DNA from 4 places in the Halopseudomonas sp. genome. Region 2 is predicted to be linked to each of the others. Evidence: predicted binding sites of a transcription regulator. Region 2 holds the regulator's gene; each other region holds the start of a gene.
What was found. Region 2 encodes sigma-54, which starts transcription at its own class of promoters, with help from an activator protein. Its sites were predicted from a motif close to ANTGGCATNNANNTTGCTNT; they were not measured.
Positions count from the first base shown of each region.

Region 1: flgB (flagellar basal body rod protein FlgB) is a predicted target of sigma-54. The motif match lies at 2,292-2,311, and genes of this name have one in related genera.
Region 3: flhA (flagellar biosynthesis protein FlhA) is a predicted target of sigma-54. The motif match lies at 1,803-1,822, and genes of this name have one in related genera.
Region 4: glnA (glutamate--ammonia ligase) is a predicted target of sigma-54. The motif match lies at 2,777-2,796, and genes of this name have one in related genera.

Region 1 is NZ_JAYPMU010000030.1:20,343-24,307, reverse strand. Features, by position in the region: gene flgA (flagellar basal body P-ring formation chaperone FlgA) at 1-207, opposite strand, end outside; gene AAFM31_RS16215 (chemotaxis protein CheV) at 315-1,262, shown strand; gene AAFM31_RS16210 (protein-glutamate O-methyltransferase CheR) at 1,296-2,123, shown strand; gene flgB (flagellar basal body rod protein FlgB) at 2,364-2,780, shown strand; gene flgC (flagellar basal body rod protein FlgC) at 2,783-3,223, shown strand; gene flgD (flagellar hook assembly protein FlgD) at 3,241-3,921, shown strand; gene AAFM31_RS16190 (flagellar hook protein FlgE) at 3,959-3,965, shown strand, end outside.
Region 2 is NZ_JAYPMU010000008.1:23,832-27,796, forward strand. Features, by position in the region: gene lptC (LPS export ABC transporter periplasmic protein LptC) at 1-262, shown strand, start outside; gene lptA (lipopolysaccharide transport periplasmic protein LptA) at 309-803, shown strand; gene lptB (LPS export ABC transporter ATP-binding protein) at 800-1,525, shown strand; gene AAFM31_RS07940 (RNA polymerase factor sigma-54) at 1,619-3,115, shown strand; gene hpf (ribosome hibernation-promoting factor, HPF/YfiA family) at 3,241-3,549, shown strand; gene ptsN (PTS IIA-like nitrogen regulatory protein PtsN) at 3,571-3,965, shown strand, end outside.
Region 3 is NZ_JAYPMU010000001.1:326,956-330,920, forward strand. Features, by position in the region: gene flhA (flagellar biosynthesis protein FlhA) at 1-1,746, opposite strand, end outside; gene AAFM31_RS01490 (tetratricopeptide repeat protein) at 2,041-3,222, shown strand; gene AAFM31_RS01495 (EAL domain-containing protein) at 3,242-3,965, shown strand, end outside.
Region 4 is NZ_JAYPMU010000014.1:90,119-94,083, forward strand. Features, by position in the region: gene glnL (nitrogen regulation protein NR(II)) at 1-192, opposite strand, end outside; gene AAFM31_RS12100 (DUF4124 domain-containing protein) at 501-1,136, opposite strand; gene glnA (glutamate--ammonia ligase) at 1,280-2,683, opposite strand; gene thiI (tRNA uracil 4-sulfurtransferase ThiI) at 2,996-3,965, shown strand, end outside.

The sequences.
Region 1 (3,965 bases), on a different contig from region 2:
AGCACACAGCGGAAGACGCAACCTCGCGTCAAGGCGGCTGATTTGAACCTCATGGCGTGGCTCGCCTCCCAGCGTGCTCGCATACTGAGTCACTTCCTGCTCAAGATATGTGCTGGTCACGCCGATAAGCTGATCGATAAGCGGGTTGGCGCTTGCGCTGGCGGAAAAAAATATCGCCAATACCGCGCACCCGGTGATAAAACGCATACAATTACCTACAAACAGTTGGGTGATGTCCGTCAGATTACTGTCGTCTATCGATGGACCTGCATGAAGCATGCCGTTTCACCCGATTCAAACATGAGGAGCAGTCCATGGCTGGTGTGATGGATTCAGTCAACCAACGAACCCAGTTGGTAGGCCAGAACCGACTCGAACTGCTGCTGTTCAGGCTGGCCGGTAATCAGTTGTACGGCATCAATGTCTTCAAGGTGAAGGAAGTGCTCCAGTGTCCGCGGCTGACGGCGATGCCTAAGCTGCATCCAGTGGTGCGCGGAGTAGCACACATCCGCGGTGGCACTCTGCCGATTCTTGACCTTAACCGGGCGACCGGTGGCCCCGGCCTTGATGATCTTGAGACTGCCTTCGTCATTATCACCGAGTACAACTACAAGGTTCAGGGTTTTCTCGTGCGTTCGGTAGAGCGCATCGTGAATATGAACTGGTCCGAGATCCATCCGCCGCCAAAGGGCACGGGCCGCGAGCATTACCTCACGGCAGTGACCCGGGTCGATAACCAAATGGTAGAAATCATCGACGTCGAGAAGGTCTTGGCGGAGGTGGTTCCGGCTAACGAGAAAGTCTCCGAGGGTGTGGTTGATGCCGGTACCCAGGCCGAGGCAGTTTCGCGGCGAGTGCTCATCGTCGATGACTCATCCATTGCTCGCAAGCAGGTCATGCGCTGTCTTCAAGAGATTGGTGTCGAGATTGTCGCGCTGAACGACGGTCGTCAGGCTCTTGACTGGCTCAAGGCGCGGGCAGATGAAGGTGAAGATGTCAGTGAGTCTCTGTTGATGATGATCTCGGATATCGAGATGCCAGAGATGGATGGCTATACCTTGACTGCCGAGGTTCGTAATGACCCGCGTCTGAACAAGTTGCACATCATGCTGCACACCTCGCTGTCCGGGGTGTTCAACCAGGCGATGGTCAAGAAGGTCGGGGCGGACGATTTCCTGGCCAAGTTCAAGCCGGACGACCTGGCTCAGCGGGTGATCGCGCGGTTGCACTCCCTGCGCGGCGATGCCGATGGGCAGGCCTAGCAACATGGATTCAATTGAGACAAGGCAGGCTTCGTGACATTGGCGAATCAGGATTTTCAGCTGTTCCGGGACTTTCTGGAAAAGGCGTGCGGCATTGTGTTGGGGGACAACAAGCAGTATCTGGTGTCTAGCCGACTGAACCGCCTGCTCGAGCAGGAAGGTATCGCGAATCTCGGGGAGTTGGTCAAACGAATCCAGTCGCAGCCGCGCGGCGGTCTGCGTGAGTCTGTCATTGATGCGATGACGACCAACGAGACTCTCTGGTTCAGGGACGTCTATCCGTTCGACGTGCTTAAAAACAGGTTGATTCCGGAGTTCATCAAGAACTCGCCCGGCCAGCGTCTGCGGATTTGGTCAGCGGCCTGTTCGTCTGGTCAGGAACCTTACTCGCTGAGTATGGCGATTGATGAGTTTGAGCGAAGCAATCTGGGGCAGTTGCGCGGTGGCGCTCAAATCGTTGCGACTGACCTCTCGGGCGGCATCCTCAATGCGGCCAAGAGCGCTGAGTACGACAGCCTGTCTGTCGCGCGAGGGCTTTCTCAGGACCGATTGGCGCGCTATTTCGACCAGTTAGGTCCGGGGCGTTGGGCGGTCAAGCCGGCAATTCGCAATCGGGTTGAGTTTCGGGCGATGAACCTGCTCGACAGCTACTCGATGCTGGGCAAGTTTGACTTCGTGTTCTGCCGTAACGTGTTGATCTACTTCTCCGCCGATGTGAAGAAGGACATCCTGCGTCGTATCCATGCCACGCTGAAGCCCGGCGGATATCTGATGCTGGGTGCCTCTGAAGCGCTCAACGGCCTGCCTGAGCTGTATCAAATGGTTCAGTGCAGCCCCGGGATCGTTTACAAGGCGCGTTAGCCCTCGCTGTTTACTGTCTACTCCTACCTCGGAAGCCGGCATTTTATTGCCGGCTTTTCTTTTGCCGCTTTTCGCCGGAACGGTTCTGCTCTTGCCGTTTCACGGTAATGCATTGCCGCTTTTCTGACGCCGTTTCGTTTAAGTTGCTGAAAATAAATAAAAAATAATATTGGCACGCTGATTGCTTTGTTGCCTGCAGTGACGTTTTTTGGTCGACGGGCCGAAACGAGGAAGATGGCAATGAGTATCAACTTTGACAGTGCGCTGGGGTTGCATGAAGAGGCGCTGAGATTCCGCTCTCAACGCGCCGAGGTGTTGGCGAACAATATTGCCAATGCAGAGACCCCAAATTACAAAGCGCGAGATCTGGATTTCAATGCAGTGCTGGCGGCCCAGCAGGGCGTTGGCCTGGCTGGCGACGGCCAGAGCATGGCGGTTGCGCAGACGGATTCGGGGCACATGGCACTCGAGAGCCTGGTTGATCAGATGGCGGGTCTGCGCTATCGCAACCAGTTGCAGCCTTCGGTTGACGGTAACACCGTCGACTCTGAAGTCGAGAAGGCCGCATATGCTCAGAATGCGATCGATTTTCAGGCCAGCTTCACCTTCCTTAACGGCAAATTCAAAGGGCTGATGACAGCCATCCGGGGAGACTGATCATGTCGCTCGATAAAGTGTTTGATATCGCCGGCTCTGGTATGAGCGCACAGTCGCTGCGCCTCAATACGGTCGCCAGCAACATTGCCAATGCCGATACCGTTTCCAGCAGCGTTGATCAGACCTACCGCGCTCGGAATCCGGTATTTGCCACCATCTTCAATAGTCAGCAGGCCACTGGTGGCTCGTTGTTCAGCCCTGATCAGCAGGCCGGTGATGGTGTTGCGGTGTTGGGGATTGTTGAATCTGACGCCAGTCTGGAGCCGCGCTACGAGCCGGATCACCCGATGGCCAATGAAGACGGTTATGTGTATTACCCGAATGTGAACGTGGTAGAGGAAATGGCCAACATGATGTCCGCGTCTCGGTCTTATCAGACCAACGTGGAGGTGATGAATACCGCCAAGACCATGCTGCAGCGCGTTCTGACGCTGGGTCAGTGAACGGAGACAAATAGACCATGAGCATCAGCAGTGTTTCCTCAGGTACGTCAGTACTGGATCAGTATCAGCTCGATTCGGACCGCTTTGCGACTGGCGGTGAGCTTGGCAAGGATCAGTTCCTGCAACTTCTGGTTGCGCAGATGAACAACCAGGACCCGCTGTCTCCGCAGGAGAATGGCGAGTTTATCGCTCAGCTTGCGCAGTTCAGTACCGTAGAGGGCATCGACAACCTCAATGGTTCCATGGAGTCGCTGTTGAGTGGCTACCAATCGTCTCAGGCGCTGCAGGCCTCATCGATGGTTGGTCGCACGGTGATTGTGCCGACCGATCAGGCCGTGGTCGACACCTCGGCGGGGCTGGATGGTCAGCTGGCGTTGAGCAGCAGTAGCAGCAACGTCTTCGTCAAGGTCTACGACGAATCAGGCAGCCTGGTTGATACCGTCAACCTGGGCGCGCTTGAGGCGGGCGTGCACGACTTTACCTGGGATGGTACTGACGGTGGCGGCAATCTCATGCCGCCCGGCGTTTACACCTTTGAGGCAATGGCGACCATCAACGGTACCAATACTCAGATGGCGACGCTGTTGCCTGCGAACGTTGATAGCGTTTCGCTCGGTGCTGGCAGCGGTGGCGAGATGCTTCTCAATGTGGCCGGGCTGGGTAGCATCAGCTTGTCCAATGTTTACGCAATTCAATAAATGTCGTCCGAACTAGAGTAGGCGAGGAGATAGAACCATGTCTT
Region 2 (3,965 bases):
AAGACAGGGCGTCGTCACCCAGCGCGGCGATCGCGTCGACCTGACGACAGACGTTCTGCTCAAGCAGAACAGCGCCGACGCCCGCCAGCTGACAACATCGGCATTGACACTGTTTCCCGGTCGCGACTACGCCGAGACCGACCAACCGGTTAAAATCGAAGCCGCTCGCAGTGTGACTACTGCAGAGGGCATGCAACTCTTTCTCAACGACGGCCGCCTGACGCTGCTGTCCACCGTACGAGGCCAATATGAGGTGCGTTAAATCCCTCCTTGCCCTAACGCTGGCACTCTGCCCGCTGAGCCACGTTGTGGCACTGCCCAGTGACAGCAGTCAACCCATCCGCATTCAAGCCAATGGCGCGACGCTGGACGACAAGCGCAACACCGCCGTCTACACCGGCAACGTGGTCATCACCCAAGGCAGCCTGCGCCTTACCGGCTCCCGCGTCACGCTGACCACCAACGCCAATGGCGAACTGAATACCATGGTGACCCAGGGCGGCCCAGCCACCTATCAGCAAACCCCTGAAGCCAACAAGCCACCGGTCAAGGCCCGCGCTGAGACAATCGAGTATCACGCTGATCGCGAGACCATTGTGCTGATCAAGAACGCGTTCCTTGAGCAGTCCGGCAATACCTTTCAGGGCGAACATGTCAGCTACGATATCCAGCGTCAGGTGGTTGATGCCGGCAATAGCAGCAGCGGTGCCAGCAACAGCAACGGCGGCGGACGTATCGAGATTGTCATCCAGCCGCGCAGCCGCAGCACTGAGACACCCAGCGAAGAGCCGTCCGCACCATGACCACACTGCAAGCCCGGCACCTCGCAAAGGCCTACAAGTCGCGCAAGGTTGTGCGAGATGTGTCCGTATCGATTGACAGCGGACAAGTCGTCGGCCTGCTCGGGCCCAACGGTGCGGGCAAGACCACCTGCTTCTACATGATTGTAGGCCTGGTCAAAGCCGACGAAGGCCAGGTCACCGTCAACGGCAAAGACGTCACCCGCCTGCCCATGCACGGTCGAGCTCGCGAAGGTATCGGCTACCTCCCACAAGAGGCGTCGATCTTCCGCAAGCTGACGGTCGCCGAAAACATCATGGCGATTCTGGAAACGCGAAAAGATCTGAACCGTCAGGCGCGCGAGGGTAAGCTCGAATCGCTGCTGCGTGAATTTCATATTCACCATCTCAGCGACAGCCTCGGCATGAGCCTGTCCGGTGGTGAACGACGTCGGGCCGAGATTGCCCGGGCCCTGGCCACCGACCCCAGCTTCATTCTGCTGGACGAACCTTTTGCCGGGGTAGACCCCATCTCTGTGAACGATATCAAGCAGATCATCCAGCATTTGAAGGACAAGGGTATCGGCGTACTGATCACCGACCACAACGTCCGCGAAACCCTGGATATCTGCGACAAGGCCTACATTGTCAACGACGGCCACATCATCGCCGAAGGTGACGCAGAGACCGTACTGGCCGACCAGACAGTAAAAGATGTGTACCTCGGTCATGCCTTCCGGCTATAAAAGCACCCGCAACTCAGGCATGCTAGCGGGGAACGAGTCCGGCCCCCGTCCGGCACAGGGTTTGACCAAGCGCACAAGGTAATACGCGACACAATGAAACCATCGCTCGTCCTCAAGATGGGGCAGCAGCTGACGATGACACCGCAGCTGCAGCAAGCCATCAGACTGCTTCAGCTATCCAGCCTTGACCTCCAGCAGGAGGTGCAAGAAGCACTGGAAGCCAATCCGATGCTGGAAATGGCAGACGACGGCGACGACGACTTTGGCAGCAGTGCGCAGGATAGCGGCGATGACGACGCACCTGCAGTCACGATGCCCGAACCCGTTTCCCTCGACTCCATTGAGCAGCACGGCCAGAACGACCAAGACGGCAACTGGAACGAGCAGATCCCTAACGAGTTGCCCGTCGATACCCAGTGGGAAGACGTCTATCAGACATCGGCCAGCTCCCTTCCCAGCCAAGACGACGAGGATTGGGACTACACCTCACGTACCGGCACTGGCGAAACGCTGCAAAGCCATCTGGAGTGGCAGCTGAACCTGCTGCCAATGTCTGAAACCGACTATCAGATCGCCACCGCCCTGATCGATGGCATCAATGCCGATGGTTATCTCGAAGAATCGCTGGAAGACATCCTTTCCTCCCTGCCGGCCGAGCTGGAAGTAGAACTCGACGAGGTGGAGATGGTGCTGCACCGCATCCAGCAATTCGAGCCGGTTGGTGTTGCAGCACGCGACCTGCGCGAGTGCTTGCTGCTGCAGATCCGCCAACTACCCGAAAACACCCCGATGCTGGAGCAGGCGACCCGTGTGGTTCGTGACCATCTGGAACTGCTCGGCAGCCGCGACTTCACCCAGTTGATGCGCCGCAGCAAGCTGAAGGAAGACCAGCTTCGCGACGTCGTTGCGCTGATTCAGACGCTCAACCCCCGTCCGGGATCCGAGATCGCCTCGGGCGAACCGGAATATGTCATCCCGGACGTGATCGTCCGTCGCGACGCCAACCGCTGGCTGGTAGAGCTGAACCAGGAAGCGGTTCCGAAGGTTCGCGTCAACGGCCACTACGCCTCAATGGTTCGCCGTGCCGACTCCAGTGACGACAACACCTACCTGCGCAACAACCTGCAAGAGGCGCGCTGGTTCATCAAGAGTCTGCAGAGTCGTAATGAGACCCTGATGAAGGTCGCCACCCAGATCGTCGAACACCAGCGCGGCTTCCTTGAGCACGGCGAAGAGGCGATGAAGCCGCTGGTGCTGCATGACATCGCCGAAGCGGTCGGCATGCACGAGTCGACTATTTCGCGGGTTACTACCCAGAAATACATGCACACGCCGCGCGGCATTTTCGAGCTCAAATACTTTTTTTCCAGCCATGTTGGCACCACCGAAGGCGGAGAATTCTCGTCTACCGCCATCCGCGCGCTAATCAAAAAGCTGGTCGCAGCAGAAAACCCAAAGAAACCATTGAGCGATAGCAAGATCGCTGGTTTACTTGAAGAACAGGGCATCGAAGTAGCCCGACGGACCATCGCAAAGTACCGCGAGTCGCTCAACATCGCGCCATCGAGCGAACGCAAGAGACTGGTCTAGTACCTGCCGAAACACCCCGAGCCAGGGCTGTTGAGCGCAGAAGATCCAGTTCAGGGATCAAGCAAGTGGCAATACCGGGTGACAGGTCGTCACCCAGCAACAACAAGCCAATCAGGAGACGCCGTATGCAACTGAACATTAGCGGTCACCAACTCGATATCACCGACGCACTGCGCGACTACGTCACCGAAAAAATGTCCCGCCTGGAGCGGCATTTCGACAAGATCACCAACGTCCAGGTCACCCTGGAGGTCGAGAAACTCCGACAGAAGGCCGAAGCCACCCTGCACATCGCCGGTGGTGAAGTGGTCGCCCTGGCAGAACACTCAGATATGTATGCCGCCATTGACCTGCTGACCGACAAGCTCGATCGCCAACTGATCAAGCACAAGGAAAAGCACATCGACCGTCAGCAAGGCGCGCACGACCGATAAACGGACGCTCACTGCATCAACATGCAAATAGATCACATCCTGACCCCTGAACGCACTTTCGCTGGCGTTCAGGGCGGATCCAAAAAACGTGTGCTGGAGCTGATCGGCAAACTGGTTGCCCAGCACACCAACCTGGATCCCGACGCCATCTACGAAAACCTGATCGCCCGCGAACGTCTGGGCTCCACTGGTTTCGGTAACGGCATCGCTATTCCCCACTGTCGTCTGGAAGACTGTCATCAGGCCATCGGAGCTCTGTTGCAACTGGACGGCAAAATCGATTTCGACGCGCTCGATGGTCAACCGGTCGACCTGATTTTTGTACTTCTGGTCCCCCAGGAAGCCACCGAACAACACCTGCAGATTCTCAAGATGCTGGCCGGCAAGCTGGACAACGCCGAGCTGAGAGACGCGCT
Region 3 (3,965 bases), on a different contig from region 2:
CGCGCCGGTATCTTGACTCTTGTTGGAGTTGTTGGCGATCGCCTCGGCAATGGTCCGAATGTCACGTACCGGCACCTGCTCCTGCAGCAAGCCCTGCAGCACCTTGAGCAAATTGGAGAGTGAGATAAGGCCCGGCACCAGCTCCTCGGCCAGCTTCGGCGAGGCCTTGGCCAGCACCTGCATCAGCTGCTGCACTTCCTCATGGCCGATAAGTTCGTGAGCATGCTTGAAGAGAATCTGATTGATGTGGGTGGCGACCACGGTACTGGCGTCCACCACGGTATAGCCGAGTGACTGCGCCTGATCCTTCTGGTTCTGTTCGATCCAGACTGCATCCAGACCAAACGCCGGGTCCTTGCCCGGTATACCCTTGACCTCGCCAAATACCTGACCCGGGTTAATCGCCAGCTCCCGATCAGGGTAAATCTCGGCCTCCGCCACCCCTACTCCCATCAACGTCAAACGATAGGCGTTGGGCGCCAGATCGAGGTTGTCGCGAATATGTACAGACGGCATCAGGAAACCCAAATCCTGCGAGAGTTTCTTGCGCACGCCCTTGATGCGCGCCAAGAGCTGCCCACCCTGGTTACGATCCACCAACGGAATCAGCCGATAACCGACTTCCAGCCCGACCATGTCAACCGGCGTCACGTCATCCCAGCCCAGTTCACGGGTTTCTGGCGCCTGAACGGCCGGCACCTGCGCCTGCTGGCGCTCTTCCACCTGTTTCTCTTCCGCTTTGGCCTGCTGGTGCTTGGCGATGAAATAGGCCCCGCCGGCGGCAATCGCCCCCAGACTGAGGAAGGAAAAGTGCGGCATGCCGGGAATCAGACCCATGACAATCAGGATCGCCGCCGCTACTGCCAGTGCCTTCGGTGAGGCAAACATTTGACGCTGTACCTGCGCGCCCATGTCCTCCGAGGTAGACACCCGGGTAACCATGATCGCCGCCGCAGTCGACAGCAGCAGCGACGGAATCTGGGCAACCAGACCGTCACCGATGGTCAGCAGCACATAGATGCGGCCAGCCTCGGCGAACGGCAGGCCATGCTGCGCCATACCGATGGCCAGACCACCAATCACGTTGATGAACAGAATCAGCAGGCCAGCAACCGCGTCACCACGGACGAATTTGCTTGCACCATCCATCGAGCCGTAGAACTCGGCTTCCTGAGCGACTTCCTGACGACGAGCCTTGGCCTGATCCTGATCGATCAGTCCGGAGTTCAAATCGGCGTCGATCGCCATCTGCTTGCCGGGCATCGCATCCAGGGTGAAACGCGCACTGACTTCCGAGATGCGCCCCGCGCCCTTGGTGACCACCACAAAGTTGATGATCATCAGGATCGCAAACACCACCAGACCGACAACGTAGTTACCGCCGATCACCACCTCACCAAAGGCCTGAATAACCTTGCCGGCGGCATCACCGCCCTCGTGGCCGTAGAGCAGAACCACGCGGGTTGAGGCAACGTTCAGAGCAAGACGCAGCAGAGTAGCGACCAGCAGGATCGTCGGGAACACCGCAAAGTCGAGCGGCCGCAGCGCATAGGCACCGACCAGCAGAACCACCAGCGACAGCGCAATGTTGAAGGTGAACAGCACGTCCAGCAGGAACGGCGGGATCGGCAGCATCATCATGCCGAGCATCACCAGCAGCAGAATCGGGATACCCAGACTGCCGTGGCGCAGACCGGCCAGATTGGTCCGCATATTTCCCATCACTTGTGCGCGATCAACAGCCATTGGCGAAAAGGTCCCCAGATCAAATATTTGACGCAATGTTGCGTTGTACCGGGGTCTACGCAAGAAGCGTTCCAATTTCGGAACAAGGCGGGCCGGATCAGGTCTACCTAAGGACGTTTACGTGTAACCAAGCGCTGCACAGGCCATGCGTGCCTTCTGATAAACTGCTTCGCGCTATCAAGGCAACGGAAGGCCATACTCAGAACTCGACAAGGGCATCGCCGCCGACCGAGCTTCGCCATCCATTGCCACCGTGGCCAGAGTCGTCCGACTGGCCGCAACCCGAGAGGTATCATGCGCGCGCACATCGCTCTGCTACTGGGACTGAGCATCACCCTCACCGGATGCCAAAGCCTTTCTCAACCCGACAGCTTGCTTAGCCGTTCGGGTGAAATGATCAAAACCCAGAGCCAACGCCTGGCCGACCTCGCTGCCAGACTGACCGGCGACCCGGCCGCTGAGGAGCGTCACGCTGAAGTTGAAGCCCTGTTCGCGCAGCAGTACATCGACCCCCTGACCCGCTATCTCGATGCACACGCGGACGACACGGATTACGCCGACTACCTTCCACTGGTACGTGAAGAACGCGACAGTCGCTGCCAAGCCATCGGACAGCGCTATCAGGCTCAACAGGCGACCCGGGCCAACCTCCAGCGTCTGCGCGCAGGCTATCAGTTCTCCTGCCCACAGCAGGTCAGCGACTTTGCCGATCGGGTACCGCAACCCAGCACAACGCAAACAACGCAAACAACGCAAAGCGCAGGCAGTGGCACAGCGACCAGCCAGCAGGAAAACTGCTACCTCCTGTTCGCGATTCGCAATTACAGCCAGGCAACCAGCGCCTGCACCCCCGCAGCCGAAGCCGGCGACGCCAAAGCCCAGCATCATCTGGCGAGCATTGCCGAGAGCTCCGGCCAAAATGGCACGGCATTGCGCTGGGCCCGCGCCTCAGCCGAACAGGGCAACACCGCAGGCCAACTGCTGCTAGCGGATCTGCTGCAGCAGCAACGCAGCAGTGAAGCGGACAGAGAAGCCTTCGCCTGGTTGCAAAAAGCGGCCAACAGCGGCCAGCCCGGCGCACGCTATCAGTTGGCAAAGGCGTATCTGAACGGCACCGGCACCGCCGTCAGCCCAGACAAAGCCGAAGGTCAACTGCGCCACGCAGCGCTGGCTGACCACGTACCGTCGATGCTGCAACTGGCTCGCAGCCATCCCAACACGGCCTCCGCGCGCCACTGGCTGAGCGAAGCTGCAGAACGCGACTCAGCCGAAGCTCAATACCGTCTGGGGCTGGATTACATGCAAGGCGATGGCGGCCCACAGGATCTGGAGCAGGCTTACTTCTGGCTCAGCCTGGCGCTGGTCAATGGAGAGTCCCGTGGCCGACGCTACGTTGAACAGCTGTCAGGCCAACTCAGCAACGAGCAGCTGATCAGCGCGCGCAGCGCCCTGCAGCAGCATATCAACAACCGCTGATCGTCCTCAGGTAATGGGAATGCTGCCAGTCAAACGCGCAATCATGGTTCTTCTCAGCCTGCTGGTCGGCCTGTTTCTGGTCGGCAGTTGGTTGATCGCCAGCCTGAACCTGGAGTTTGCCGAGAATGCGATGGGCAAACTGCGCGAACAGCAGATAACCGACACCTTCTATGCCAATCTCGACCGCATCAACGCCCATCACCGCCTGATGGAACAGAGCACCCGCGGCCTCGCGCGCGCTGGCGGTCTGCTTGCGCAATCGACGCCAACCCCAGCCGCGCTGACCGATACCGTGCGCAATGCCTTGCAGGACTTCCCCGACAGCTACGGCAGCAGCCTCTGGTACGTGGACGGAGGACGTAGCGCACGCTATGCCTACCGTCAGGGTCAGGACATTCAAGTCGAGCCCCTGAACGCCAGCGAGCAGCAACGCGTGAGCGACTGGTTCCAGCAGCTGCGCGCTCTGCCCACACCGATTTCACCGGCAAAACAATGGACCTCGGCCTACTACAAGAGCAGCATCAACGCTGTAGTGATCAGCCACGCGACCCTGGTCCGCGATTTACAGGGGCGAGCCATCGGCCTGGCGATGACCGACTGGCTTGCCGACGACATCATCCGCACGGTAAGCCGCGTCGAGGTCACGCCCAGCACCTTCGCGTTCCTGCTTGACCATGACAACCGCAATCTCTCCAGCCTGTCCGATGCCGCTGACGTCGACCGAGCCCAACAACTGATCGACA
Region 4 (3,965 bases), on a different contig from region 2:
CAGTGAGTCGAGCGCCGCGGCGGTATCGGTAAACAGATCCTGCACGCGCTGCTGATAGACCCGCTGGCCACTGACCGCCAGCAGCATCTCCGCCGCCGGGTTCATAAAGCTCAGGCGCAGGTCGCTGTCCAGCAGCAGCACTGCGGTGGTCAGGTTGTCGAGAATCTGGCGTAGAAATCGGTCTGGCAGCATGGCTATATCCGTTGTTTGGGCAGGGAAATGCAAGAAGCGAACCAATTCGGGGCGCATTCCGGGTAATGGCGGGAATCACTTGCCCGTTTCTGTGACCGGCTGCCACCGGACTGCTCAAGAACGCGCACAGCCCCTGCTAATGCTGGGCTGCTTTACTGCCAACCCCTGATTAATGACCGGTGTGCGATACGGCGGGCGCTCGACCTGGTGTGGTCGAGCGCATTGGAACGGTGCGCGAATTGGAGTCGCCAATTGCGAGTATGCACCGAAGTGGTGCGCTCGTCATTGGCGCGGGAAGGGCGTATTGGTCAGGGTGCGCTGGCCGGTGGCGCAGGTACGTTCGGAGCAGTGGGCGCGGCAGGCGCGCGGGGTGCCTGATTGGCGCTATTGAGTCGGCCGGGCTGATTAAGCGAAGTGCGTTGCACATGCACGGTAATCGGACTGCTTGCGCCGATTTCCTTGCCGCGGGTATCGGTAATCACTGCTTCAATCTGGTGCGACCCCCGATCCAGGTTTGGCAGGGTCAGGTTGGCCTGGGTCTGGCCCGCGCCGGGCAGGGCTTGGGCGCCGAGGGTGCCGTCAACCCGTGCACGCAGCAAGGCGCCGCTGCGCAGTGGCGGATCAATGGCGACGCTGAGGGTGATATTGCCGTCGTTGGCGCGCACGGCGCTGTCGTTGGCGGGGCTGGTGATTTCCACCCGGCGGTAGCGGCTCTGAGTCGAGCTTGAGGTATCCGCCTGGCTGCTGTTCTGGTTGTACGAAGGAGTAGGTCGCGGAGGCTCCATCGAGTTGGGGGTGCTGACCTCAATGCGCTGGGCGTTGGGGGACGGCTTGTCCGAGTAGACGGTATTTCCGTCCGCATCCGTCCATGTGTAGATCTCGGCGCTGACACCTTGGCAGAAGATCAGTGCGCTGCAGAGGGCAAAGATAAGCGTGCGCGGCATTTTCGTACTCTCCTTGAGACATATGCGCATGCTGGCACCGTCGGCGAGGGCTGGCAACTACCCTGATCCGTATCTGCGACGGGCGTAAAAAAAGGGCGCCCGACTGGGCGCCCTTTTTGGGGTGACAGTTGCCTGTCTCTGGATCAGACGCTGTAGTACAGGTCGTATTCCAGCGGGTGAACGAAGGTGCGAACCTTGATTTCTTCGGCGCTCTTGAGCTCGATGTAAGCGTCGATGAATTCGTTGGTGAACACGTCGCCCTTGGTCAGGAACTCGCGGCCAGCGTCCAGGGACTCCAGCGCTTCCTTCAGGCTGCCGCAAACCTGCGGGATCTGTGCGGACTCTTCCGGCGGCAGATCGTACAGGTTCTTGTCGGCTGCATCGCCAGGGTGGATCTTGTTCTGGATACCGTCCAGACCCGCCATCAGCAGTGCTGCAAAGCACAGGTAGGGGTTGGCAGCCGGATCAGGGAAGCGAGCTTCGATGCGGCGTGCTTTCGGGCTGGAAACGTACGGAATACGGATCGAGGCAGAGCGGTTGCGGGCGGAGTAGGCCAGCATGACCGGTGCTTCGAAGCCCGGAACCAGACGCTTGTAGGAGTTGGTAGACGGGTTGGTGAACGCGTTCAGCGCCTTACCGTGCTTGATGATACCGCCGATGAAGTACAGGGCGGTGTCAGACAGGCCGGAGTAACCTTCGCCAGCGAAGGTGTTGGTGCCGTCCTTGGAGATGGACATGTGAACGTGCATACCGGAACCGTTGTCACCGTACAGCGGCTTCGGCATGAAGGTAGCAGTTTTGCCGAACGCGTCAGCAACGTTGTGTACGCAGTACTTCAGGGTCTGTACTTCGTCGGCTTTCTTCACCAGGGTGTTGAACAGTACGCCGATTTCGTTCTGGCCAGCAGTTGCCACTTCGTGGTGGTGAACTTCGATGGTCAGGCCCATTTCTTCCATGGCGTTACACATGGCAGTACGGATTTCGTGGTCGTGATCGACCGGCGGAACCGGGAAGTAACCACCTTTGACGCCCGGACGGTGGCCTTTGTTGCCAGTCTCGAAGTCGCCGTCAGTGTTCCAGGAAGCCTGTTCGGAGAAGATCTTGAACATGGAGCCGGAGATGTCGGACTTGAACTTCACTTCGTCGAATACGAAGAATTCCGGCTCCGGGCCAACGAATACGGTGTCACCGATACCGGTGGACTTCAGGTACTCTTCAGCGCGCTTGGCGATGCCGCGCGGGTCGCGCTCGTAGCCCTGCATGGTGGAGGGCTCGATGATGTCGCAGACGATGATCAGGGTCGGCTCTTCGGTGAACGGATCCAGAACCGCAGTGCTGTCATCGGGCATGAGGATCATGTCGGACGCTTCGATGCCTTTCCAGCCGGCAATCGAGGAGCCGTCGAACATCTTGCCGTCTTCGAAGAAGTCTTCGTTGACATCACGGGCCGGCATGGTGACGTGCTGCTGTTTGCCCTTGGTATCGGTGAAGCGCAGGTCTACCCACTTCACGTCATGCTCGTTGATCAGTTGCATCGCTTTCGACATGGTTTCCTCCAAAAGGAATCGTTTGCCAGACAGCCGGTCTGGCGCCTCAATATAACGTCCAGCGGTTGAGCCGCTGCTCGGTTGCATTACAAGTGAGCAAAAGGTGTGCCATTTCGGAGCATTGGCTGTAAGCCCCGTGTTTGGCGCCTCTTGCACTGAAACCTGGTGGTGCGCACCATTCTGGAGCACCTTGTTGGTGCAATGAACGATGTTTGTGCGCCAAGTTGGTGCATTGCCCGCCCGGCAGTTAGCCGAGCGCCGGGCGCCTGCTGCGCGTATAATGCAGCGCTTTGCGCACGATATGCCAGCCCCATGAAACTGATCATCAAATTTTTCCCGGAAATTACCATCAAGAGCCGCCAGGTTCGCAAGCGTTTCATTGCCCAATTGAAGGGCAATTTGAAAAAGGTGCTGTCGGCGGTCGATCCGCAAGCCCGGGTCAACGGCAACTGGGACAGTCTTGAAGTCAATCTGGGGCCTGACCCAGCGTTGCAGCAGCGCTGTATCGAGCGGTTGCGCAACACGCCGGGCATTTCGCATTGCTTCGAGGTGCACGAGTATCCGCTCGGCACCATCGATGAATTGATCGAACTCTGTGTGACCAACGTTGGCGAGCAGCTGCACGGCAAAACCTTCGCGGTGCGCTGCAAGCGCGTGGGCACTCATCCGTTCTCCTCGCAGGATGTCGCGATCAAAGTGGGTAGCGCACTCAACAGGCGCTGCGGCGCAGCGGGCGTGTCGCTGAAAGATCCTGAAGTGGAAGTGCACGTCGAGATCCGTGATCAGAAGATTTATCTGATCCAGGCGCGCCACGAGGGGATGGGTGGCTTCCCGCTGGGGACCATGGAGCCGGTGCTTAGTTTGCTGTCCGGTGGCTTTGACTCCACCGTGGCGAGTTATCAGATGCTCCAGCGGGGTCTGCTGCCGCACTTTGTATTCTTCAATCTGGGTGGCCGTGCCCATGAGCTGGGTGTGCGTCAGGTCGCCCATTATCTGTGGGAGCGTTACGCGACCAGTCATCGCCTGCGCTTTGTCAGTGTGCCGTTTGAGGGCGTCGTTGCCGAGATTCTGCAGAACGTCGAAAACAGCCAGATGGGCGTGGTGCTCAAGCGCATGATGCTGCGTGCGGCAGACCGCGTGGCCTATCGTCTGGGTATTGATGCGCTGGTTACCGGTGAGGCGATTGCCCAAGTTGCCAGCCAGACCCTGCCGAACCTGAGTGTGATCGACAAGGTTGCCGAGCGCCTGGTCATTCGCCCGCTGATTACCACCAGCAAGCTGG